DNA from 3 places in the Spirillospora sp. NPDC127506 genome. Region 2 is predicted to be linked to each of the others. Evidence: riboswitches for the same ligand, from Rfam matches in the RefSeq annotation. Region 2 holds a riboswitch; each other region holds the start of a gene.
What was found. Region 2 has a riboswitch for cyclic di-AMP ahead of ABTW95_RS34180 (C40 family peptidase). Riboswitches for the same ligand answer to the same signal wherever they lie in the genome.
Positions count from the first base shown of each region.

Region 1: another riboswitch for cyclic di-AMP. It lies ahead of ABTW95_RS00825 (NlpC/P60 family protein); the one in region 2 lies ahead of ABTW95_RS34180 (C40 family peptidase).
Region 3: another riboswitch for cyclic di-AMP. It lies ahead of ABTW95_RS12950 (CHAP domain-containing protein); the one in region 2 lies ahead of ABTW95_RS34180 (C40 family peptidase).

Region 1 covers NZ_JBEORG010000001.1:188,169-195,802, reverse strand. The annotation lists gene ABTW95_RS00845 (hypothetical protein) at 1-117, shown strand, start outside; gene ABTW95_RS00840 (hypothetical protein) at 194-880, shown strand; gene ABTW95_RS00835 (NPCBM/NEW2 domain-containing protein) at 1,452-2,324, shown strand; gene ABTW95_RS00830 (hypothetical protein) at 2,341-2,622, opposite strand; cyclic di-AMP (ydaO/yuaA leader) riboswitch at 3,135-3,275, shown strand; gene ABTW95_RS00825 (NlpC/P60 family protein) at 3,284-3,904, shown strand; gene hpnH (adenosyl-hopene transferase HpnH) at 3,959-4,963, opposite strand; gene ispH (4-hydroxy-3-methylbut-2-enyl diphosphate reductase) at 4,960-6,444, opposite strand; gene shc (squalene--hopene cyclase) at 6,441-7,634, opposite strand, start outside.
Region 2 covers NZ_JBEORG010000068.1:12,714-20,347, reverse strand. The annotation lists gene ABTW95_RS34205 (ATP-dependent Clp protease ATP-binding subunit) at 1-470, opposite strand, end outside; gene ABTW95_RS34200 (histone-like nucleoid-structuring protein Lsr2) at 1,055-1,378, opposite strand; gene ABTW95_RS34195 (RDD family protein) at 2,538-3,191, opposite strand; gene ABTW95_RS34190 (RDD family protein) at 3,199-4,002, opposite strand; gene ABTW95_RS34185 (amino-acid N-acetyltransferase) at 4,007-4,528, opposite strand; cyclic di-AMP (ydaO/yuaA leader) riboswitch at 4,821-5,001, shown strand; gene ABTW95_RS34180 (C40 family peptidase) at 5,005-6,000, shown strand; gene ABTW95_RS34175 (transcriptional regulator) at 6,226-6,456, opposite strand; gene ABTW95_RS34170 (LacI family DNA-binding transcriptional regulator) at 6,941-7,634, shown strand, end outside.
Region 3 covers NZ_JBEORG010000010.1:90,023-97,656, reverse strand. The annotation lists gene ABTW95_RS12960 (M48 family metallopeptidase) at 1-444, opposite strand, end outside; gene ABTW95_RS12955 (hypothetical protein) at 441-1,721, opposite strand; gene ABTW95_RS12950 (CHAP domain-containing protein) at 1,761-2,609, opposite strand; cyclic di-AMP (ydaO/yuaA leader) riboswitch at 2,621-2,764, opposite strand; cyclic di-AMP (ydaO/yuaA leader) riboswitch at 2,917-3,116, opposite strand; gene ABTW95_RS12945 (C40 family peptidase) at 3,613-4,578, opposite strand; gene ABTW95_RS12940 (NYN domain-containing protein) at 4,846-6,108, opposite strand; gene ABTW95_RS12935 (DEDD exonuclease domain-containing protein) at 6,448-7,634, shown strand, end outside.

The DNA of each region.
Region 1 (7,634 bases), on a different contig from region 2:
GGCCCCACCGACCGCAAGGAGCTGTGCGCGGCTGGCGAATCCGACTCCTTCAACATGGTCGAGGCCGAGACCACCACCGCGCCGGTCGCGGCCGAATGCCGCGGCGAGGGCGGCTGATTCCCGAGGACCCGCATCCGGAGGGACGCCCGCGCGCCGCGGGACGGATCCCCGTCCGAACTCGAAAGGTGATTCCGTGCACGCGAACGAACTGGCGACGACGGCGGTCGAGGTCCTCGCCGCGCGACTCCCCGGCATCTCCGACGGCTCCGTCCGCGCCGACGGCGACCCGGCACTCGCCGACCTGTACGACCTGGTCCGGGGGCGGCTCGTCCGGGACGGGCGGCAGGCGGCGTTCACGGCGTACACCACGGACCCGGGCAACAGCTCGCTCGTCCAGGACCTGCTCCGGCACGCGGCCGAGACCGACGCCGCCTTCGCCGCGGCGCTGCGGGACGCCGTGGGACGCGCGCGGTCGGCCGCCCCGGCCTCGTCCTGGTCGAGCCGCGTCACCCTGAGCAACGTCACCGGGAGGGGCATCACCGCCGCGGGCCGCGACATCACCACCACCAACGAGAAGAAGACGACCATCAACACGGGCGGGCTGGTGCTCCTGGCCGCGGGGGCGATCGCCGCGCTGTTCGTCTTCGTCTTCATCGTCAAGGCCGCGACCTCCGACGCCATCACCGCCGACTCGACGTGCGCGGAGTTCCTCGACGCGGACTCCGAGACCCAGCAGCACGCGATCATCGACATCGCCCGGGAGAAGGGCGTCTCCGGCGCGGGCAGCCCGCTGGCCCCGCCCGCGATCCGCTACAGCTGCAGCAGCGAGCCGGACGCGAAGGTCGGCGACGTCATCGCCAGGTTCCGCGGCCAGTTCTGACCGTGCCGCGCCGCGTCCGCCGGACCGCCGGGAGCCCCGGGCTCCGATGGCCTCGTCATCTCGCCGCGCCAGGCCGCGTCCGGCCGGGCCGCCCACGATCAGAGAGGCCGGGAGAAGATGTTCCATTCCGTCGGCACGACCGGCTTTCCGACGGGCGGCTTCGATCCGGCCGTTCTCCGCTCCCTGACGGAGGCCGAGGCCGCCGTCGCCGCGAAGGTCTGCTCGTAGAGCCGCAATGGCGCACGTGCGCCATACCGGCAAGTAATGTGCAACGCCGTTCCGGCTCTCCCAGAACGTCCGCCCAGGGCCTCTCTCATTGGTGCGGCGGTGCACATTTCCCGCTGACCTGCGCATTCGCGGTGAATTCCAGCTGAAGGGCTCACTCCCGAGTGCGGAGGCGGGGTCGACGCCGGCTCCTTTCCGCGTTGACCGCCCGCGGCGGTCTTGAGCAGGGTTGACCCCTGCTCGGCCGAGCACGGCGGAGCGGACGCGCACGCGCGCGGAGATCACCGGCCGATCGGACCCTGGGGAACGGCGGCCGTGCGAGCCGAGGAGAAACGGGGGCGCGCCGATGAGCGGTCGGAAGAGCGGCGGGCCGCGCCGCACGATGGCGAAGGCGGCTTTCATCGTGCTCGCGTGCGCGGGGGCCTGCGCGGCGGGACGGGTGCTGGGCGGCGACTGGTACTGGGGCGGGTTCGCCGGCGCCATGGTGCTGATCGCGGCGATCGTGGGGCGCGGTGCGCGCCGTCCCTCGGTGCAGACAACGGTCAACGCGGCGGGCCGCGACATCAACACCACCAACGTGCGCAAAACCCGCCTCAACATCAACACGGGCGGGGTGACCGCCGTCCTGGGGGCGGTGCTCATCGTCGTCGTCGACGGCCTGCTCGTGGCGCACGTCTCGACGCAGGTTCCCGGGGGACGGTTCTACGAGCCGTCCGAACCGGTGCAGGCGGTCGGCGCTCCGGCCACGGCGCGCGCGCCGGTCTTTTTGCGCGACCTGCCGAGCAGCCAGCTGCACGAGCCCCAGACCGGCTGGTTCAGGCGCCGCGGCGCGCGCATCACCGGCCGGCCCTGCGCCAGGAGCGTCTACGTCGCGCTCAGTGTGATCGGCCGACCCGCCACCATCACTCTGACGACCGCCGCGAAATACTCGCGCTTCAAGGCGCTGGCGGGCGTCCCGGACGAGGATCCGCCCAACGTGACCATCGAATTCACCCTGCTGGGCGACGACAAGGTCGTGGCGACGAGGAACGCCGGCCCGCGCAAGCCCGCGGTCTTCGACGAGGACATCTCCCCCTACACCACGCTCAACCTGCGAACCGCCCTGATCGCGGCGGAGAACGGCACCGAGCCGCCGGACAAGTCGCACGACGCGGTCTGGGGCGACGCGCAGCTCGTGCCGTCCGGCGGCACGACCGACGGCTGCCTGAGCACGGGCTGAGCCCGGCGCCGCCCCCTCAGAAGATGATGAACATCATCCGGTAGCGGCCGCCCCGGTAGAGGTAGCGGGCGTAGAGGGCGGAGAGCCCGGCGATCAGGAGCCCGAGCAGACCGGTGCCGACCAGGTCGTGGGCGAGGAAGAACAGGCTCCCCATGAGGAGGAGCACGGTCACGCCGCACCAGTACCAGAAGTAGAACCCCATGTAGGTGGTGGCGGGCCGGGACGCGGGCGCACCGGGGCCGGGCGGGTGGACCGGCCGGCCACCCGTCTGGTACTGCCTGCCGTCGTCATGGGCCACGGCTGCTCCATTCATCGGTGGGTGAGGTGCCCTTCTCGCCGCCGAACGCGGCACCGGCCCGGGCGTTCAGGTCCCGGCCGGCGGGACCTGACCAGCCCACCAGGAGGCCGCTCCCTATGAACGAAAGGCTGGACACCTCTGGAATCCGCTGAATGTCCCGCAGGTCCGGCTCCCCGCCGTGGCGTAGATCACGGAGCCGAGCCGGGAGCGGCCGGGAACGCCCGCCGCGAGGGGCTTGGAGGCGTTGGCGGACAGGTGCGTCAGGGGGTTGAGCTGGGGGTTTGATTTTGCGGGAGTTTGCCTTGGCTTGGCGATCTGCGTTAGCTTGGCGCCCGGCAAGGCGCTCACCAGGCGTTCTTGTCCCGTCCGGCACACGGATGGACGGGCGACACGATCCACGTGTCGCGCGGCCCTGAGGCGGTCGCCTCGGAAGGGCCTTACAACATCAGCGCCGCTCTTTCGCCGCATGGGACAGGGGTCCCGTGCACGGGGCCGACGTGCCCTCAGGATCGCAGCGGCAACCGCCGAGTCCGCCGTCGCGCGGAGCCGGGGACCCACCCTCACTGGGGTGAATCGGCCTCTCCCATGGCCGTAGGGCGACTTCCACGCCCGAACCCGTCAGCTAACCCGGTAGGCGGCTCATGGAAGAAGGAGCCCCCCTTTGAAAGGCAAGCACAGCAAACGTTCGGGCCGTCGCGGCCTGAGCCCCAGCGCCAACGGCGCACTGGTCGGCCTCGCCGTGTTCGGTGTGGCGGCCACGACCGTGCACGCGGCGGACGCACCGGACGACGGCAGCGCCGCGGTCGCCGCCGTCCACACGGTTCCGAAACCGCGCAAGGCCGCGCCCGTCGAACGGGAGAAGGACGAGCGGTCGCGGGTCATCGAGCGGGCCAAGACGTGGAACCCGCACTCCGCGGACCGGGTGCCCTACAGCCAGACCGGCTACCGCGACGGCTACCGGAGGGACTGCTCGGGATTCGTCTCCATGGCCCTGCGGCTGCCGAAGCCGGGGCCGAACACGGTCGGGCTGACGTCGTCGCGGTACACCGAGCGCATCAAGATGTCGGAGCTCAAGAAGGGCGACCTCGTCATGGACGCCCAGGGCACCAACACCACGCGGCACGTCGTCATCTTCGAGAAGTGGGCCGACAAGGAGCACACGGAGTACTGGGCGTACGAGCAGCGGGGACGGTACGGCACCGACCACCGGACGCGCGACTACGGCCTGGACCCCGGCAGCGAGTACAAGGCCTACCGGCCGGTCAAGCTCAAGGACGCCTGACGAGCGTCCCGGCCCGGAGAGTGGGGCCGATCCCCCGCTCTCCGGGCGGTCCGGTCAGGTGTCGCGTATCGCCCTGATGGACTCCTTCAGGGAGCCGACGGTGGCCATGACCGCGGTCGGCTCGTAGCCGCAGTGCGCCATGCAGTTGGCGCAGCGCGGGTCCCGGCCCCGGCCGTAGGCGTCCCAGTCGGTCTCGTCGAGGAGTTCCTGGTAGGTCTGGGCGTAGCCGTCCGACATCAGGTAGCAGGGGCGCTGCCAGCCGAAGAGGGAGTAGGACGGGATCGCCCACGCCGTGCAGGGGAAGTCGACCTTGCCCTCCAGGAAGTCCAGGAAGAGCGGCGAGTGGTTGAGCCGCCAGCGCTTGCGGTTCCCGTCGGCGAACGCCTTGCTGAACAGCTCGCGGGTCTCCTGGACGCCGAGGAAGTGCTCCTGGTCGGGCGCCTTGTCGTAGGCGTACCCCGGCGAGATCATCATCTCGTCGACCTGCAGGTCGTCGTTCAGGTAGTTCATCACGTCGATGACGCTCTGCGGCGTGTCCGTGTTGAAGATCGTCGTGTTGGTGGTGACCCGGAACCCGCGCCGCTTGCACTCCTTCACGGCGGCGACGGCGGCGTCGAAGACGCCCTCCTTGCAGACGGACTCGTCGTGCCGCTCCCGCAGCCCGTCGATGTGCACCGCCCACGCGAAGTACGGCGACGGCTTGAACTTGTCGATGTGGCGGGGAATGAGCACCGCGTTGGTGCACAGGAAGACGAACTTCTTGCGCTTCACGAGCTCGTCCACGATCTCGTGGATCTTCGGGTGCATGAGCGGTTCACCGCCGGCGATGGACACCATCGGCGCGCCGCACTCCTCGATGGCGGCGACCGCCTGCTCGACCGGCATGCGCCTTTTCAGGACGTCGGCCGGATGCTGGATCTTCCCGCATCCCGCGCAGGCGAGGTTGCACGCGAACAGCGGTTCCAGCTCGACGATCAGGGGGAACTTCTCCCGGCCGCGGAGCTTGTTGCGGAGGATGTAGGTCCCGATGCGAAGGCTCTGGCGAAGCGGCATGCTCATTGTGTTCGGACCTCCTTTGGCAAGGTGAATTCGGTCGTCTCCACCGTGACCGTGTGCTCCTTGATCTCGACCGGCCCGAGCCCGCGCAGGACGTCGACGACCGCGTCCAGCACGGCCGGCGGGGCGGACGCGCCCGCGGTCAGGCCGACGACGCGGGCGCCCCTGAGCCGCCCGAGCGGGACGTCCGCGGGACCGTCGACGAGGACGGCGGGCGTGCCCCGGCTCTCGGCCACCTCGACGAGGCGGCGGGAGTTGGACGAGTTCGCCGAGCCGACGACGAGCACGAGGTCGCTGTCGCGGGCGACGCCGGCGACGGCCCGCTGCCGATTGGTGGTGGCGTAGCAGATGTCGTCGGTGTGCGGGCCGACCGCGTCCGGGAACCGGCCGGTGATGGCGGCCGCCACCTCGCCCGCCTCGTCGGCGGCGAGGGTGGTCTGGGTGAGGTAGGCGACGGGCCGGCCGGCCGGCAGGGACGCCACGTCGTCCGGCGTCTCGACCAGGACGGTCGAGGACGGCGCCTCGCCGAGGGTGCCCTCGACCTCCTCGTGCCCGGCGTGCCCGATCAGCGCGACCAGGTGACCGGAGGCGGCGAACCGCCGGGCCTCCGCGTGCACCTTGGACACGAGCGGGCAGGTCGCGTCGATGACCCGCAGCCCGCGCCGCCCGGCCTCGTCCCGGACGGCGGGCGCGACGCCGTGCGCCGAGAACACCGTCACCGAGCCGGGCGGCACCTCGTCGAGCTCGTCGACGAAGACGGCGCCGCGGCGGGCGAGGTCGTCCACCACATGGGTGTTGTGGACGATCTGCTTCCGCACGTAGACGGGCGGGCCGTGCAGGTCGAGCGCGCGCTCCACGATCTCGATGGCCCGTTCCACACCGGCGCAGAACGAGCGCGGCCCGGCGAGCAGCAGCCGGCGCGGGCCGGCGGCGGCCGCCCACTCGCGCAGCGCCGGGCCGACGGTGCGCAGCCGGCGCAGCGCGGCCGTCCCGCCGGTGAGCGTGGCGGGGCTGACCAGCGGGCGGCCGGGCGTGTCGACGATGGCGCGCACCACCGCGAACGGCCGGTCCCCCGCCGCGGCGGCCAGCTCCGCCGACTCCATGTCGGCGACCATCGCCCCGCCGGCGGCGAGGCGGGCGCGTTCCGCCCCGGAGACGATGTGGTCCACGGTGACCAGCGGCCCCCGGTGGACGGTGGCGCCGGTCGTCCGCTCCAGCAGCCCGGCGAGCGCCTCCGCCGTCCGGCACGGCACCGTCCCGGACGGGCCCCGCACCTCGGTGGCGACGAACAGGTCGCCGGGGCGGAGCCGCTCGTCCAGCGCGCCGCCGCAGCCGGCGACGGCGAGCGCGTCGTGCTCCGGGAGGCCCGCGGCGGCGGCCCGCGCCTTCGCCGGCCCCATCCCGGTGCGGACGACGCGCAGGCCGCCGCGGGCGACGGCGCGGGCCTCGACACCGAGCGCCGCGCAAACCACGAGCCCGCTCATGTGGCTCCCCTCAGGTAGCGGCCCAGGGCGCTGATCGGGAACACCAGCCGGTAGAGGTGGTAGTTGATGTAGAAGTCGCCGGGGAACCCGGTGCCGGTGAACTGGTCCTCGTCCCAGTTCCCGTCCGGGCGCTGGTTCTCCACGAGCCAGCGCACGCCGGCGTCCACCGCGGCGGAGCGCTCCCCGGCGGCCAGCAGCGCCAGCAGCGCCCACGCCGTCTGCGACGCGGTCGACTCGCCGCGCCCGATCCACGCGGGGTCGTCGTAGGAGCGCAGGTCCTCGCCCCAGCCGCCGTCGGGGTTCTGGTGCTCCTCCAGCCAGGCCACGGCGCGGCGGATCGCGGGCTTCTCCGGGCGGACCCCGGCGGCGATGAGCGCGGGCACCACGCCGCCCGTCCCGTACACGTGGTTGGCGCCCCAGCGCCCGAACCACGAGCCGTCCGCCTCCTGCGCCTTCAGCAGCCAGACGACGGCGCGCTTGACCACGGTCGACTCGGCGAGGCCCTCCTTGGCGAGCGCCTCGACGACGTGCGCGGTGACGTCCGCGGACGGCGGGTCGATGACGGCGCCGAAGTCGCAGAACGGCAGCTTGGTGCACAGCTCGCGGGTGTTGTCGGCGTCGAACGCGCCGTAGCCGCCGTCCTTCGACGCCATGCCCTCCAGCCACCGGACGGCCCGCTCGATGGGCGCCTCCGCCTCCGGCAGCGACACCCGGCGCAGCGCCATGATCGCCTCGGCGGTGTCGTCGGTGTCGGGGTAGACGTCGTTGTCGAACTCGAACGCCCATCCGCCCGGCGGGAGGCCGGGCCGGCGCACCGACCAGTCCCCCGGGCCCCGGACCTCCTCGCCGATGACCCAGCGCGCCGCGCGCACCAGCGCCGGGTCGTCGGGGGCGGCGCCGGCGTCGGCGAGCGCGTTCATCGCGAGGACGGTGTCCCAGACCGGCGACTGGCACGCCTCCAGCCGGCGGCCCCTCTCGTCCCGGATCGTGAACCGCTCCAGACCGGCGAGCCCGCGCTCGACGACCGGGTGGCCGAGGTCGTAGCCGAGGACGTTCAGCGCCATCAGCGAGTACACCCAGGGCGGCTGGATCCCGCCCCAGCAGCCGTCCGCCTCCTGCCGGGCGATGATCCAGTCGGCGGCGCGGCGCATCGCGGCCCGGCGCAGCGGGCGCACCGGCGCCTTCTCGTA
Region 2 (7,634 bases):
GAGGGCCCGCCGGAGGCGGCCGGCTCCTTGCCCTGGTAGCCGTGCAGAAGCTGGATGACCTGCTGGCGGACCCGGTTGAGGTCGGCGCCGAGCTTCACCAGCACCTGGGCGGCGACGCCCTCGCCCTCGCGGATCAGGCCGAGCAGGATGTGCTCCGTGCCGATGTAGTTGTGGCCGAGCTGCAGCGCCTCGCGCAGCGACAGCTCAAGGACCTTCTTGGCGCGCGGAGTGAACGGGATGTGGCCCGACGGCGCCTGCTGGCCCTGGCCGATGATCTCTTCGACCTGCTGACGCACGGCCTCAAGACTGATCCCGAGGCTCTCCAGAGCCTTGGCAGCGACACCTTCGCCCTCGTGGATCAGGCCCAGGAGGATGTGCTCGGTGCCGATGTAGTTGTGGTTGAGCATCCTGGCCTCCTCCTGAGCCAGGACGACAACGCGCCGCGCGCGGTCGGTGAACCTCTCGAACATCTCGTCGCTCCTCACAGAGCGGTTGGGCAGAGTCCGGAACGTCCGGAACTGTCCTTCCGCATGCTAGCCCGCCCCGAGGAGGCCGCCCGGTGCACTCCCACCAGGAGACGTTCCCCAGCTAAGCGCTGTTCAGTCTCATCCAACTACCGCATCGGTGCGTCATGTTCCCGCTACGCCGCAAGCGAACGGGGGCTTTCCGCAGGTCGATCGGGGCGCGGGGCGGATGTGCCGAATGGGGGCCGGACATCCGCTCGCGCCGCCTCTGTACCTCGCTGCGTCCGCGGCCAACCCCATTACCGCTACGCCACAAGCGAACGGCCGATTTCACTTACCCGCCTCTCTCCGCACCCCGGACCCCGGTTCGCCGACCCGCCATGGAGGCCGGCGGCGAAGGCGGCCGGCGCGTCAGAGAACTCCGGGAGAAGTACGCGCGCCTCTGAGACGCATGAACGGAGCCGCGGGGCGGGGGGAGCCCGCCGCCCGGGAGAAGGACGGGACCGCCCGGGAGAACGACGTGAGCCTTCGGGAAGCACAGTGAACGGCCCGCCTCGTTTACGGGAGACGGGCCGCCAGGTGGAAGCGGGTCAGTTGGCCGCTTCGTACTGCTCGATCACGTGGGCCGGGATGCGTCCGCGCTCATTGACCTTGATGCCATTGTTCTTGGCCCAGGCACGGATCTCGGCGCTGCGTTCCCGGCTGGACGCGCCGCGCTGCCGGCGGCGGCGCGAGACCGTGCCCGCCTTGCGGGACTTCTCGACGAACGGCTGCAGCGATTCACGCAGCTTCTTAGCGTTGGCGCCACTGAGGTCGATCTCGTAGGAGGCGCCGTCGATCGAGAACGATACGGTCTCGTCCGCCTCGCCACCGTCGAGGTCGTCGACGAGAAGCACCTGAACCTTCTGTGCCATGGGGACAGACCTTTCGGCTGGAGCAAACTTCAATCGGTTCACAAAGATATACCGAGAACTCCGCGGATGACAATTCAGCGCCCGCGTTGAACCGGCACTGCGGCGGAAGTCGCCTTCCCGCCGGTGACCGCGCGTAATCGTCCTCGTCGTTTCCGGAGCAGCCGGGAGACGCCCGAGGGCGCGCCGCGGCCCGGCGTCCGTGAATTTCCGGCGCGCGGGCCGGGCCGGGGTTTTCAGGGCGTGACCGGTGTCACGGCACGCAGGCTGACCTGGGGCCGGTGCGGGCGCATTGGTCCCGGGTTTGCGGGCACCCGGCTTTCGGGCGGCGCCGCCCGCCCGGGTGGAAAAGCCGCTGCCCGGACCTTAACAGGCTGTGCGCGCCGGTACCGGCGCTCAACGATTAACCCGACGTAACGGCCCTAACCCGTCCGCGGCCGGGAATCCGCGCGGCCCGGCGCTCCGGCACGCCGCGCACCTGGGGAGACCCAGGACGACGCCTGGGCACGCATGGACGCGTGTATGCCCGAGGGGTCCCAAGGAACGGAAAGCGGAGATCATCGCGCTGACCGGCTGATGTTGCCCGATAACCGGAAGGAGGGCGGTGCCGAAAATCGGTTCCGCCCGCGCCCGGCGGGAAGTCGCGGCCCCGCGCCGCCTCTCGGCGATGCGGCCGATGCCGCCGCCGCGCCGGCCTCCGGAAAACGGCCGATTGGGGCACAATCCGACTGGCCGGTAACCCACTTCTCCCACATCCGGTCCAGAAGCGGCGGGGTGAACGTGGTCCACGAACCGGCACCGTGCGCGTGGGCGCGCGAAAGTCCGTTCCGCAGTGAGACCGCGTCCCGTCCAGAGTTAGTCCAGTACCGCCCGACAAGCGGCATCCCCGGCCCCATGGCAACGGCGCGCGAGGAGACTTTCAATCCGGAGGGGGTGTCCGGGAGGCGGCACATCCCGCCTTGATTCAGGGTCGTAACCGGAACGAGCTGGGATTCGCCTTGCGAACGCGGACGGCCCGAAACAGACCGGTCCATCCCAGTGGAAAGCATGTAGAAGACAGGCGAAAACCCTCGTCCCGCGATGGATCACGGGACGAGGGAACGGGATCGTCTACCGGAAGCGCGCCTGAACGCGCCTGAGAGGGCCGCAGAAGGCCGGAGAATCAGGGGCGCGAACGTTTTACCACGACCGTCCCCGCGAGCCTGTCGTGGACGGCTTGGCGCCGCGTCCCCTCGAACATGAGCCCGGCGTTCGCGACCCAGAAGACGCTCGCCAGGAGACCCGCCACGGGAATCGGGCGCGCGGCGATCGGCAGCGAATAGACCGCGGCGCGGAGAACGGACTGCAGAACGCCCGGATGAGCACCGGCCTCCGCCTCGCCGCCCGGAGGCCCGGCCGATCGCGCGGGCGCGCCCTCCTCGGATGCGGCGCCCTCAGGGGCCGGCTCAGGCGCGCCCTCGGGCGCGGGCCCCTCGGGAGCGGTCACCGGCACGAATCCCGGCACGGAAAGGGGCAGGATCCCGGCGCCGCCCGTGCCCGCCGGCTCCTCCGCGTCCGCCCCGCCGGACTGGACGGCCGGCAGGGCGGCGACGACTTCGATGCCCGCGAAGCGCTTGCCCAGCGTCCGGCCCCAGAGGGCCAGCTGGACCGCTTCGTAGAGCAGCATGCACCCGGCCACGGCCGGCGGGGCGACGACGTCCACCGCATGCCCGGAGAACAGTTCGCGGACGACGAGGACGACGGGCACGCCGACGATGAGCGTGTCGACGACGCGCGCCAGCAGGCGCTGGCCCGGTTCGGCGAGGTCAGCCGCCATCGCGGCCCTACTCCGCGTACTCGGTGTACTCGGTGTACTCGTCGTACGTGCCGCGCTCGTCGATGACGAGCGTGTCGGCAAAGCGGTCGTGCAGGGCCTGGTGCAGGGGCTGGTCCCAGATCGCCCACAGGTAGGCCATCAGGCCGCCCACCCAGACCAGTGCCATCCCGTAGGCGGCGTACTCCCACACCATCACCGCCAGAACGAGGAAGAAGAAGACACCGATCTGGTAGCCGATGTGGACGATCCCCGCCCGCCACACGGCCTGCGTGGTGGTCATCGGCCGCCCCACAGGACGCGCCTGCACGATGCCCAGCCCCATGACGCGTTTGCCCAGCGTCCGCCCCCACATGGAGAGCTGGACGGCCTCGTAGAGGAACGGCAGCACCGACATGACGCAGAACAGCGTGAAGATGATGGGCCAGTTCCAGATGCCGCCCTCGTCCTGGTCGCTGCCGCTCTTGTCGCCGAGCCCGAAGGCGGCGACCGTCACGGGCAGGATGAGCGCGAAACCGAAGACCGCGACGAGGGCGTTGTCGAGGAGCCGGGCGCCGGCCCGCCGGAGGATCGGGGCGAGCTGCGGCTCGTCGCCATGGGAGCCGCCGTACTCGCCGTAGGACGCCTCGTAGGTCTGCCCCCAGCCCTGTTGAGGCTCCTGCCACTGCTGCTGGGGCGAGGGCTGCTGCCACTGCTGCTGTGACGGCTGCCGGGGCTGCTGCCACTGGGGACCCTGGTACGGGGGCGGGGGGCCGTAGGAACCCTGCCCCTGCGGCGCTCGGTAACGCCGACCACGGTTGGGGGAATCGCTCATTGGGTCAGTCCTCCAGGCGAAGCAACATCCGGGTGTTGCCCAACGTATTCGGCTTGACCCGGTCGAGGTCCAAGAACTCCGCGACGCCTTCGTCGTAAGAGCGGAGAAGCTCCTCGTACACCTCTGGCGCCACCGGAGTCCCGAGGATCGGCTGGAAGCCGTGGCGGCCGAAGAACTCCACCTCGAAGGTAAGGCAGAACACCCTCCGCACGCCGAGTTCCCGCGCGGTGTCGAGCAGCCGGGCGACGATGCGGTGCCCGATGCCGCGTCCGCCGTACCCCTTGTCCACGGCGACGGAGCGGACCTCGGCGAGGTCCTCCCACATCACGTGGAGGGCGCCGCAGCCCACGACGCGACCCGGCTCCCCCTGCCGGACCTCCTCGGCGACCCAGAACTCCTGGACGTCCTCGTACAGCTTCACCGTCGACTTCTTCAGCAGGCGTCGCCCCGACCCGGCGTACAGATCGACCAGCCTGCGGATCTCCTGAACGTCGGCGGTGCGGGCACGCCGGATCACGACCTCCACAAACAGGCGAGATTATCGAACACCTGGTCTTATCGAACGCACGCGTAGGCAGACGTGCCGCGGGCGCCTTACAAGAAGAACTAGATAGAAACAACTAGGCACGGCTATCGGCGTTCGAAAAGTGACGCGCACCACAGTTCCCCGTTACTGAACGTGCTCGGCGCAACACGCGCCTCGCCGCACGACCTGCGATTTCACCTGTTCTGGTTGGCATCCCTTGCGCGTTCCGTTAGTGTCCATCGCTGACGTCGGCCACCCGCAGAACGGAGGCCGCACCGCCGAGTCCCGCGGGTCGCAACCAGCGCCCCGGGGAGCCGGGGACCCACTTTCGGAGCGTTCGGGGATGCGTCCCCCGGACCGGCGCCGTCAGGGGTGAATCCGCAACGCCGCGGCACTGCCCGCGCATGCTCGCGGACGGGCTGCTCCGGCCCCAACCCGTCAGCTAACCCGGTAGGCGGACGAGGAGAGGAGAATTCGTGCAGCAATCGCGGCCTGCATCTCTTTCACGTTTTCGCGGCCGCGCGGTCACCGTCGCCGGCGCGCTCATCGCCCTGACGGCCGCACCGCACGTCATCGCCCCGCAATCCACCGCCGTCGCGCACGCCGACCCGAAGCCGTCCACCAAGGAGCTCCGGTCCCAGGCGTTCAAGCTCGCCGACCAGCTGGAGCAGCTGACCGAGCAGTACAACGGCCTGAAGGTGAAGCTGGCGCAGTCGCAGCGCGCCGCCAAGGTCGCCGCCGAGAACGCCGAGCGGCAGGAGAAGGCGCTCCAGGCCATCCGCCAGAAGGTCGGCGCGCTGGCCGCGACCAGCTACATGCAGGGCGGCTCCGATCCCACGGTCTCCTTCGTCGCCTCCCAGGACCCGCAGGCCGTCCTCGACCAGGCCGCCACCCTCCACTACTTCGCCAAGCAGGACAGCACCAAGGTCCTCGGGCTCATGCAGGCCATGCAGGCCGCCCAGCGCGCCCGCAAGTCCGCCGAGGCGCGCGCCAAGCAGGTCAAGGACCTGCGCACCAAGCTGGAGTCGCAGCGCAAGAAGGTCACCGCGGCCTACGAGAAGGTGCGCGGCACGATCGTCAAGCGCGACCCGACCCAGCTCGCCAAGCTGCCCGTCATCGGCACCGGCAAGGCCGCGCAGGCGCTGCGGTACGCCATGACCAAGCTCGGCCGCCCGTACGTCTGGGGCGCCGCCGGCCCGAACAGCTTCGACTGCTCCGGCCTGACGATGTGGGCCTACAGGCAGGTGGGCATCAACCTGCCGCACTACACCGGCAGCCAGTGGAACGCGGGAACCCACGTGTCGCGCAGCCAGCTGCAGCCGGGCGACCTCGTGTTCTTCTACTCCGACCTGCACCACATGGGGATGTACGTCGGTGACGGCAAGATGATCCACGCGCCCCAGACGGGTGACGTCGTGAAGATCGTGCCTCTGGCCGGGCGTCCCTTCGCCGGCGCCGTCCGGGTCGCCTAGCGGCCCCTGCCCCGGAACGGCCTTGCCCGGTCACCCGTGCACATGGTGAAGAGACCCATCGGCGTGGGCTTCGAACACCGTCCGCGGCGACGCCTCCTGCAGGGACCTACCTGCCAGGGCGCCGGCGCCGCCGCTGCGGGGTCGGACGGGATTCGACCGTGTTCGCCGCCTGGATCTCTCGGTGACGCTCGCCCGTCCCCTGGCGAGCGTCGGGGGTGGAGCCGGCTAGATGAGCTGCCTCCGGGCCGCCCACACCACGGCCTCGATAGGGGTGTTGACCTCCAGCCGGTCGCAGATCGTCCGCAACCGGCGCCGCAGGGTCCGTGCGCTCAGCTCCAGCTTGCGCGCCGCCACATCGGCGGTGACACCGCTCGCGATCTGTGCGAGCAACCGGATCTCCTCCTCGCTCAGCCCGAAATCGTCGGTGCCACGACGTGCGAGTGTGGCTGTTTCCACTCCGTCCTCCCTCGTCCGTGGTGATGACCGCGGGGATGCAGCCGTCCGCTGCACAGGCACGGGTTGGGCCTCTGTACGCGTTGGGTTGCCGGGTCCGGAGCCTTCCGGACTTAGATCATCGGGTTCCTTTTCTGTCTCGCGCGCTTGGCCGGAGGTGGCCGCCTGGCCGATTGCGGGGTCGTTCGGGGGAACTCCGGGTGACGATTCACTCGTTGGTCGTCCGAGGGAGACGGGATGAGATCGCCAGCCATCCGCACCCGTCCCTTCTCGTCGAACTCGCCAGATCTCGCCGCGGACCAAGATCGTGAATCGTTTCAAGCTACGCTTCGGCTCGGAACGCTAGGCGGCCGGATCCGGCCCGTCAAGCGTTGTCCAAATGCGCTACGCGTCCGTTTAGTGACGCTGCGTAGTCGCGGCAGCGGGCATATGCCGTGCATAACGCCACTACCTGGGGAAACTCTCCCGGGTCGGGACGAGGAGCGAGTTGCCACAGACCAGTATTCGTGAGGTCGCGAGGCGTGCTGGAGTCTCAGTTGGGACCGTTTCGAATGTCCTAAACCGGCCAGACCTCGTGGCCGAAGCTACCCGTGACCGCGTGCGCGCGGCGATCGAGGAGCTCGGATTCGTGCGGAACGAGTCCGCGCGCCGGCTCCGCCGGGGCCCCGAGCGCACCGCGGGCGAGTTCGGCGACCAGCCGCGCCGGGCCTTCGGCATCGTCGTCGAGGACCTCGCCAACCCGTACGCGTCCGATGTCGCGCGCGGCGCCGAGGCGGCGCTGAACGCGGCCGGCCATGACGCCCTCTGGCTGTCCAGCGACCACTCCTCCGCCAAGGAGCGCCGCTCCCTGGAACTCCTGGAGGAGCAGCGCGCCGCCGGGGTCTTGATCATCCCGGTCGGGCTGGACCCGGGGGACATCTCCCGGTTCCGCGCCGCCGGCATGAGCGTGGTGCTGATCGACCGCGACTCCTCGCACGCCTGCTCGGCCCGCGTCGACCATGTCGCGGGCGGCGAGATCGCCGCCGCGCACCTGCTCGGCATCGGCCGGGCGCGGATCGTGTTCGTGACCGGCGTCCCGGAGCCGCAGCCCTGCGTGGAACGCCGCGACGGCGCCGCCCGGACGATCGTCGAGGCCGGGTTCGGCAAGCCCGCCACGCTCGTCCAGGACGCCCTGAGCCCCA
Region 3 (7,634 bases), on a different contig from region 2:
GGGGCGGCGCCGGGTGCGGGCGGTGACCAGGCCGATGAAGCGGGCGCCGAGCGGCGTGAAACCGAGGACGAGGATCACCGCGACGCCGGCCAGGAGCCCCGCGTACGCGGGCGGGTTGACGGCCGAGTCGAACGCCCTGGAGCGGGCGATCTCGGCCGGCGTGAAGTCGAGCGCGGGATCGGCCCGCACGCGGCCGCCGGGCACATGCCCCGGCAGCGGGTTCCACGGGGTGGTCAGCGCGAGGACGGCCGCGACGGCGGCGAACAGCACGGCGGCGGCGACGGCCGCGGCGACGCGGGGCCGCCGCGCCCGCGCGGCACCGGACGCTCCGCCCTCCGCGCTCTCGCCCCGCGCCTCGCCCGCCCGCTCGTCCGCCCGTTCGTCCGCCAGGTCCTTCATGGGGGGACGGCCCCCGGCGTCCTCCGGATCGCTTCGCTCGCTCATCTGAGCAGCTCCTTCTTCACGTAGTCGCGCCAGAGGGCGGTGAAGCGGTCCCGGGTGAGACCGAGCACGTCGCGCAGCGCGGCGGCCTCCGAGACGCGCCCGGCCGTCCGGTAGAGCCGGACGAGCGCCGCCTCACCGTACCGGTCGGCGACCATCCGGCAGGCGAGCCAGGACTCCTGGTACGCCTGGGACAGGCGCGGGGAGCCGCCCGCGAACGCGGCCGCCGCGGGCAGCGCGGCCGGGACCCGCCCCGCGGCGACCTCGCGGCGCAGCTCGCCCGCCGCCGACCGCACGCTGATCTTGACGCGCCGGTACCCGACGTAGTCGGCGAAGCCCTCGATGAGCCACAGCGGGGTCCGCCGGTCGCGGGCGCCGCCCATGGCGACGTGGGTCAGCTCGTGGGTGAGGACGACGTCGCGGCCGAGGCCGTTGAGGCGGCCGAAGGTGCCGGGGGAGACGATGACGCGGTCCTCGCCCCGGCCGGCGCCCGCCGCCGGCACGACGGTCGCGAGCGCGGCGATCTCGTCGAGGCTCTGGCCGGGGCCCGCGAGCGCCGACGCGAGGGCCGTGTCCGCGGGGACGAGGGCGACGACCCGCTGCGCCCACCCGCGGCCGACGACGCTCGTGACGACGGGCACGGCGGCGTCCAGGCGCTCGGCGATGCCTTCGAGGCCGCCCGCGTCGCCTATGACGAGGCCGGCGCGGCCCTTCACCACGCTCAGGGGGCCGCCGTCCCAGATGCAGGCGTCGTCGGTGAGCCCGTGGGACGCTCCGTCCCCGACGACCGTCCAGGAGCCCGAGCGCGGCGCCAGGGCGAGGTAGCGGGTGCGGGCCGCGTAGCCCCTGTCGTAGCCGCGCAGCCTGTAGCGCATCTCCGTGCGGACGACGGCGCCCCTCCCGTCCGCCGCCTGGGTGGCGACGACGCGCTCCTGCCAGCCCTCCAGGGGAAGCCTGCGGAGGTTGTCGAACATGCGGGACTGGACGTCCTGGAACGCCCGGGGCGCACTGCCGACCGTGGCGAGGAAGGCGGCGCGGTCGCCGTCCCGCACGGCTCGCGCGCGGTTGGCGAAGAGGGGGGCGGCGGCCTCGGGCGCGAACGCCCCGGCCGCGCCGGACGGATCGCCGCGGGAGGCGCGGTCCCGCGGCGGCGCGCCGCCGCCCGGCCGGGCGCCGAGGAGGCCGGCGCCGCCCGCCAGCAGCGCGGCGGCGCCGCCCGTGCCGAGGGCGAGGACCCTGCGCCGCGACAGGGAGCCCCCGCGCTCCGGACCGTCCTCCATGGCCGCGATCCTATGCAGCCCGCGCCGCCCGGAGCGCCGTCATGACCGGTAGTCGGGGTATCCGTAGCCGACGACGTCGTCGGCCGAGCGCTTCTTGATCTTGACGGCGTTGCCGGTGTTGCCCTCGACGGCCTCGATGGTGTCGCCGTCGATCTTCTTGACCACGATGCCGACGTGCCGGATGTCCTTGACGGCCTTGCCGCCGCTCCACGCGTAGAAGACGATCGCGCCGGGCCGCGGCTCGGTGCCCCAGCGGCCGTGCTGCCGGAACCAGCGGGCGTGGGCGACCGTCCAGGCGTCGATGCCGATCTGGTCGGTGAAGCCGAGCTGCTCGCCGACCCAGGAGACGAACATGTCGCACCACTGCGCGTCGCTGTAGCCGCTGATGGAGCCGCCGTCGCGGGCGACGGTCTCCTTGGCGCGGGCGGTGCCCATGTACCACTTCTGGAACTTGGTCTCGCCGCCGCCGTCCTCGGTGACGCCCACCTGCGACTTGGCGATCTCGATGGCCTCCTCGGCGGTGGGCCGCGCGTCCCCGGACTTCCCGGGGGCGGCCGCCTTCGGCTTCTTCGCCGGCCCGCCCCGCGGGCGCTGGCCGTCCGGGCTCTTCCCGGGCTTCCCGGGGGCCTTCTCCGCCGTCCGGGCCGATCTGTCCTTGGACGCGCCCTTGGACGAGCCGCCGGCGGCCTTCTTCGCCGTGGTGACGCCGGCCGCCGCGGCGGTCGCCGGCGCGGAGGCGAACGGCAGGACGGACGCCTGCGCGGTGGCCGCGGCGGTGCCGAGGACGGCGGCGCCGACGAGCACGCCGCCGGTCGTCCGCCAGGTGACGGACAGGGTGGAGGGCTTGCGGTGCTTGCCCGCGGTCTTCTTGCGATGTGCGCCTGGCACGGGGGGACATCTCCTCGACTTCCATGCCGCCTACCGGGTTAGCTGACGGGTTCGGGCGTGGAAGCCGCCCTACGGCCGCCCATGGCGGGCATGCCGATTCACCCCGAAAAAGGACACGATGGGTCCCCGGCTCCGCGTCCGGGCGCGCGTGTGCGCGCGGCGGACCGCGGACTCGGCGGTGGCGTGCCGGAGGGCACGCCGGTTCGGATGGGGGCTCCGCGGGACGGGGGCGTCCGCGGAGTGCAGTGTGCTCGGGCGTGGCCGCGCGTCGGGCGGCCACGCCCAGGCAACGCTGCGGAACTCACTCCTTCGTTCTTCCAGACGCCTACCGGGTTAGCTGACGGGTTCGGGCGTGGAAGTGGCCCTACGGCGGGCTCTACCGGAACGGGGCCGGGAGAGACGCACCGATTCACCCCGGGTGCCGGAATGCCCGTCCGGGAGGTCTCCCGGACTCCGGCGGTGTGGGTCCCCGGTTCCGCGTTGACGCGGACTCGGCGCTGCCGCTGCGTTCCTGGGGGCGAGATGGGGCCCGGCGCGGGACCTGTCTCCCGCGTGCGAACGAGCGGCTCCTGATGTTGTGCGCGGACGCCGGCCGTTGCCGGGGCGTCCTGGGGGCCTGACCCGCGAGGACCGCCGTGGCTGCGCTCTCAGCGCCATGCACGCCGTGAGCGTGCGCACGGTGGCCGGGCCGGCCGCGGTCCGGGGGCGGACCGCCGCGGCACCGTCCGGTGCCGCTGGACGGCACGTGGATCGTGTCGCCCGGGGAGGGAGGACGGCGCGTGGCTCGCGCCGCCGGTACGCGGCGGCTGGATGCGCCGCGTGGGACCGAGGCGCCTGGTGGGCGCCGCGGGGCCACGGCGTCTGGAGGGCGCCGGGGTGGTGACAAGGTACCAAAGCCCCAACAGAAGGCAAACCCCCCAAAATCAACAACGGACCAGGTCAGACCTGGTCCGTCGTCGGGGAGAGCTCCGTCACACCCGCGGGGGGCGTGCGGGGCGGGGCGTCAGGGGCGCCCGGCGCCGTAGTAGTTGCTCAGGTAGTAGCCCGAGGTGATGCTGACCACCTCGACGGTCTTGCCGGTGCGCGGGGCGTGGATCATCTTGCCGCCGCCCACGTACATGCCGACGTGGCCGAGGCCGCTGAAGAAGACCAGGTCGCCGGGCTGCAGGTCGCTCTTCGCCACCCGCTTGGTCGCGGCGTACTGCGAGTTGGTCGTGCGGGTGATGTTGACCCCCGCGGCCGCCCACGCCTTCATCGTGAGGCCGGAGCAGTCGTAGGAGTTCGGGCCCTCGGCGCCGTACTGGTACGGCTTGCCGAGCTGCGCGTAGGCGAAGTCGAGCGCCTTGCGGGCCGGGCCGCTGGCCGGGCCGTTGTAGGTGCCGCCGGTGCCGCCCGAGGACCCGCCGGAGGAGGTGCCGCCGCCGAGGCTGCGCAGCAGCTTCTTCTGCTTGGCGACCTCCTTGTCGAGCTTGTTCTTCTTCGCCTGCAGCTCCTTGGTCTTGGCCTTGACCTCGTCGAGGGCGGTCTTGGCCTGCGACTCCTCGCGGCGGAGCCGCTGGGCGGTCGCGAGGAACTGGGTGAGCTGGGAGCTGCGCTCGTGCGACAGGTGGGAGAACACGGCCGCCTGGTCGAGGATCGCCTGCGGGTCCTTGCTGCCGACGAAGCCCGTCACGTCCGCGGAGTCGCCGTTCTTGTAGGCGGCGGCCGCCATCTGGGCGATCTTGGAGCGCTGCTCCTCGAAGGCCGCCTGCTCCCGCTTGGCCGCGTCCGCCGCGTTGTCGAACTTCTTCTTGGCGACCTTGAGCTTCTCCCGGAGCTGGTTGTACTGCTCGACCAACTGGTCCGTCTGCTCGGCGAGCTTGGTGAGCTTCTTCTGGACCTGCGCCCTGGTCGGCTTGGGGTCGGCGTGCGCCGCCATCGGGGGAGACGCGAGGGAGGCCGTCAGGGTGAGGCAGGCGACGGCCGCCATGCGGCGCGAAGCGCCTCTTCTCGCCGAGCCGCCTCTCCGGTCACGCCCCTTCGCTGGTGCCCCGATGAGATCTTTGGCCACGGTCGGTTTCGCCCCTCTCGTCCACGACGTCAGCGGACGACATTAGCGACGGGCAACACCCGTCACAACCGGTTCGTCACTCTTTAATTGACATCGACGATCATTGTCTCGTTTTCGTGACGAAATGATCACGGAGTGCGACCCGTCCCTTATCGCAGCCTTATGGCTTCCTTATGCCGGTGCGGCCTAGGACCGGCCCAGCCGGCGCAGCAGGAGCGTGGACGGGCAGGGCCGGGCGTCGGCGCGGCGGGCCGCGTCGGCGACCTCGCGGTCCGAGGACACCACGACCACGGGGCGGCCCGGCGGCTCGGCCCGCACCAGCTCGGCGATCAGCTCGTCCGCCGTCTGCCCCGGGGCGCTGAACTTCACCCGCACGCCGCGCGGCGCCGCGATCGCCACCGGCGCGTCCAGCTCGGCGCCGTCGAACACGCACGTCACCTCCGCGCGGGTCTGCGCCGCGAGCCCGCCGAGCCCGGACACCAGCCGGTTGCGCTGGTCCGCCAGCGGCAGCTCGCCGTACCCGGTCTTCGTGACGTTGTAGCCGTCCACCACCAGGTGCACCTGCGGCAGGGTCAGCAGCCGGTCGAGCAGCTGCGGGTCGCCGTCGGACAGCGCCCGGCCGGGCAGCGCCCGGTGCGCCTGCCCGCCGACCAGGTCGGCGGGGCGCCCGATCGTGGACGGCAGCGCCAGCTCGCGGCGGACGCCCTGCGCCGCGTCCACGAGCGTGTCGAGCAGCATCCGCAGCCGCACGTCGTCGACGTTGCGGCCCTCGCGCGCGGCCCGCTTGGCGGCCTCCGCGGCGGCCTCCGCCCGCGCGGCGCGGGCCCGCAGCCTCCGCAGCTCCTTCTCGGACGCGGCGGTCGACTCGCGCGCGGCGGCCAGCTCCCGCTCGCTCTCGGCCGCGAGCGCGTCCGCGCGCTCCTCCGCCGCCCGGAACCGGGTGCGGGCCTCGTGCAGCTTGCGGCGCAGCTCGGCCACCTCGGCCTTGGTCTCGCGCAGCTCGGCGCGCACCTTGTCCAGCTCGGCGGAGCGCGCCGCGCGCGCGGTGGCCAGCTCCTCCCGCAGCGCGGCGACGCGCCGCTCGGCGGCCTCCTCCTCCGACGCGGTCGCGGAGCGTTCCAGCTCGGCGCGCGCGGACTCGACGAGCCCCGTCCAGCCCGGGGGCCGCAGCAGGTAGGCCAGCACCGCGACGCGCACCGGGTCGGCGGCGGGCGGCACGCTGCCGCCCTCGACGGCCTCCACCAGGTCGGCCTGCGCCTCGCGCAGCGGCTCGGCGACCCGCGCCCGGAAGCCGGGGTCCTTCTCCAGCACCGCCGCGATGTGCTGCCCGGCGAGCTTGGCGCGCTTGCGCCGCTCGAAGCGCGCGAACCGGCGCAGCGGCGCGGGGACCTCGTCGGGGGCCAGCGCCCCGATCAGCTCGGCGGCCGCCTCCACCACGGACTGCCGCACCGGCTCGGGGAGGGGCCGGTTCAGCCGCTCCTCCCGAGGGGGCTCAGGGGCCGCCCCCGCGGGACGGGGGGCCTGCCCGCCGGACTCCGCGCAGCCGGGGGTCGCTTCGGGGCCGCTGTCGATGATCCCGCTCCTTCCGGGCTACGCCGCCGGTGGGCTGTGTCTTCCCTGCCGCCCCTCGTCCTAATCGGCGAGCGACCAGGGCGGACGTGCGCCGGGCGGATCGCGCCGGGCTCCCCCGGACCGGCCCCGCGGCCCCCCGGCGCGCCGGGACGCGCGGGCGCCCCCCAACCCTAGCGGCCCGGGCTTCTGTCGGTGGCGTCCTCTACGGTCGCGCACATGACGGCTGCGCACGGTGTCCAGGGGCCCGGGATACAGGGGACGCTGGACGACCTCGGCACTCCGCTCTCCGAGGTCACCTTCGTGGTGGTCGACCTGGAGACGACGGGCGGCTCGGCCGCCGACTCGGCCATCACCGAGATCGGCGCGGTGAAGGTGCGCGGGGGAGAGGAGCTCGGCGAGCTGGCCACGCTGGTCGACCCCGGCGGGCCGGTACCGCCGTTCATCACGGCGCTCACCGGCATCACCACCGCGATGGTGACGGCCGCGCCGCGCATCGAGTCGGTGCTGCCCGCCTTCCTGGAGTTCGCGCGCGGCTGCGTGCTCGTCGCGCACAACGCCCCGTTCGACATCGGCTTCCTCAAGAGCGCCTGCGCCGCGAACGGCTACGCCTGGCCCGCGTTCCCCGTGGTCGACACCGTCGACCTGGCGCGCCGCGTCCTGTCCCGGGACGAGGTGCCCAACTGCAAGCTCGGCACCCTGGCCCGCTTCTTCCGCACGTCCAACGAGCCGACGCACCGCGCCCTCGCCGACGCCCGCGCCACAGTGGAGGTCCTGCACGGCCTCATCGAGCGGCTCGGCTCGTTCGGCGTCACCTCGCTGGAGGAGATGCGGAGCTTCGCCAAGGCGCCCACCCCCGAGCAGCGCCGCAAGCGCCACCTCGCCGACGACGTGCCGAGCACCCCCGGCGTCTACCTCTTCGAGGACCACGCCGGCGAGGTCCTCTACGTCGGCAAGAGCGGCGACCTGCGCTCGCGCGTGCGCAGCTACTTCACCGGCTCGGAGACGCGCTGGCGGGTCCGCGAGATGGTGGGGCTCGCCGAGAACGTCCGCACGATCGTGTGCGCCACCGGCCTGGAGGCCGAGGTCCGCGAGCTGCGGCTGATCGCCGAGCACAAGCCGCGCTACAACCGCCGCTCGAAGTTCCCCGAGCGGGCCATCTGGCTGAAGCTGACCGTGGAGCCGTTCCCGCGGCTGTCGATCGTCCGGGAATGCCGCGCCGACGGCGCCCGCTACCTCGGGCCGATCCCGTCCCGGCGGCAGGCCGAGGAGGCGCGCGCGGCGCTGCACGAGGCCGTCCCGCTGCGCCAGTGCACCCAGCGGCTGACGCTCCGGCTCATCGAGCGCGGCAAGGCCCGCGCGTGCGCGCTCGCCGAGATCGGGCGCTGCGGCGCGCCCTGCGACGG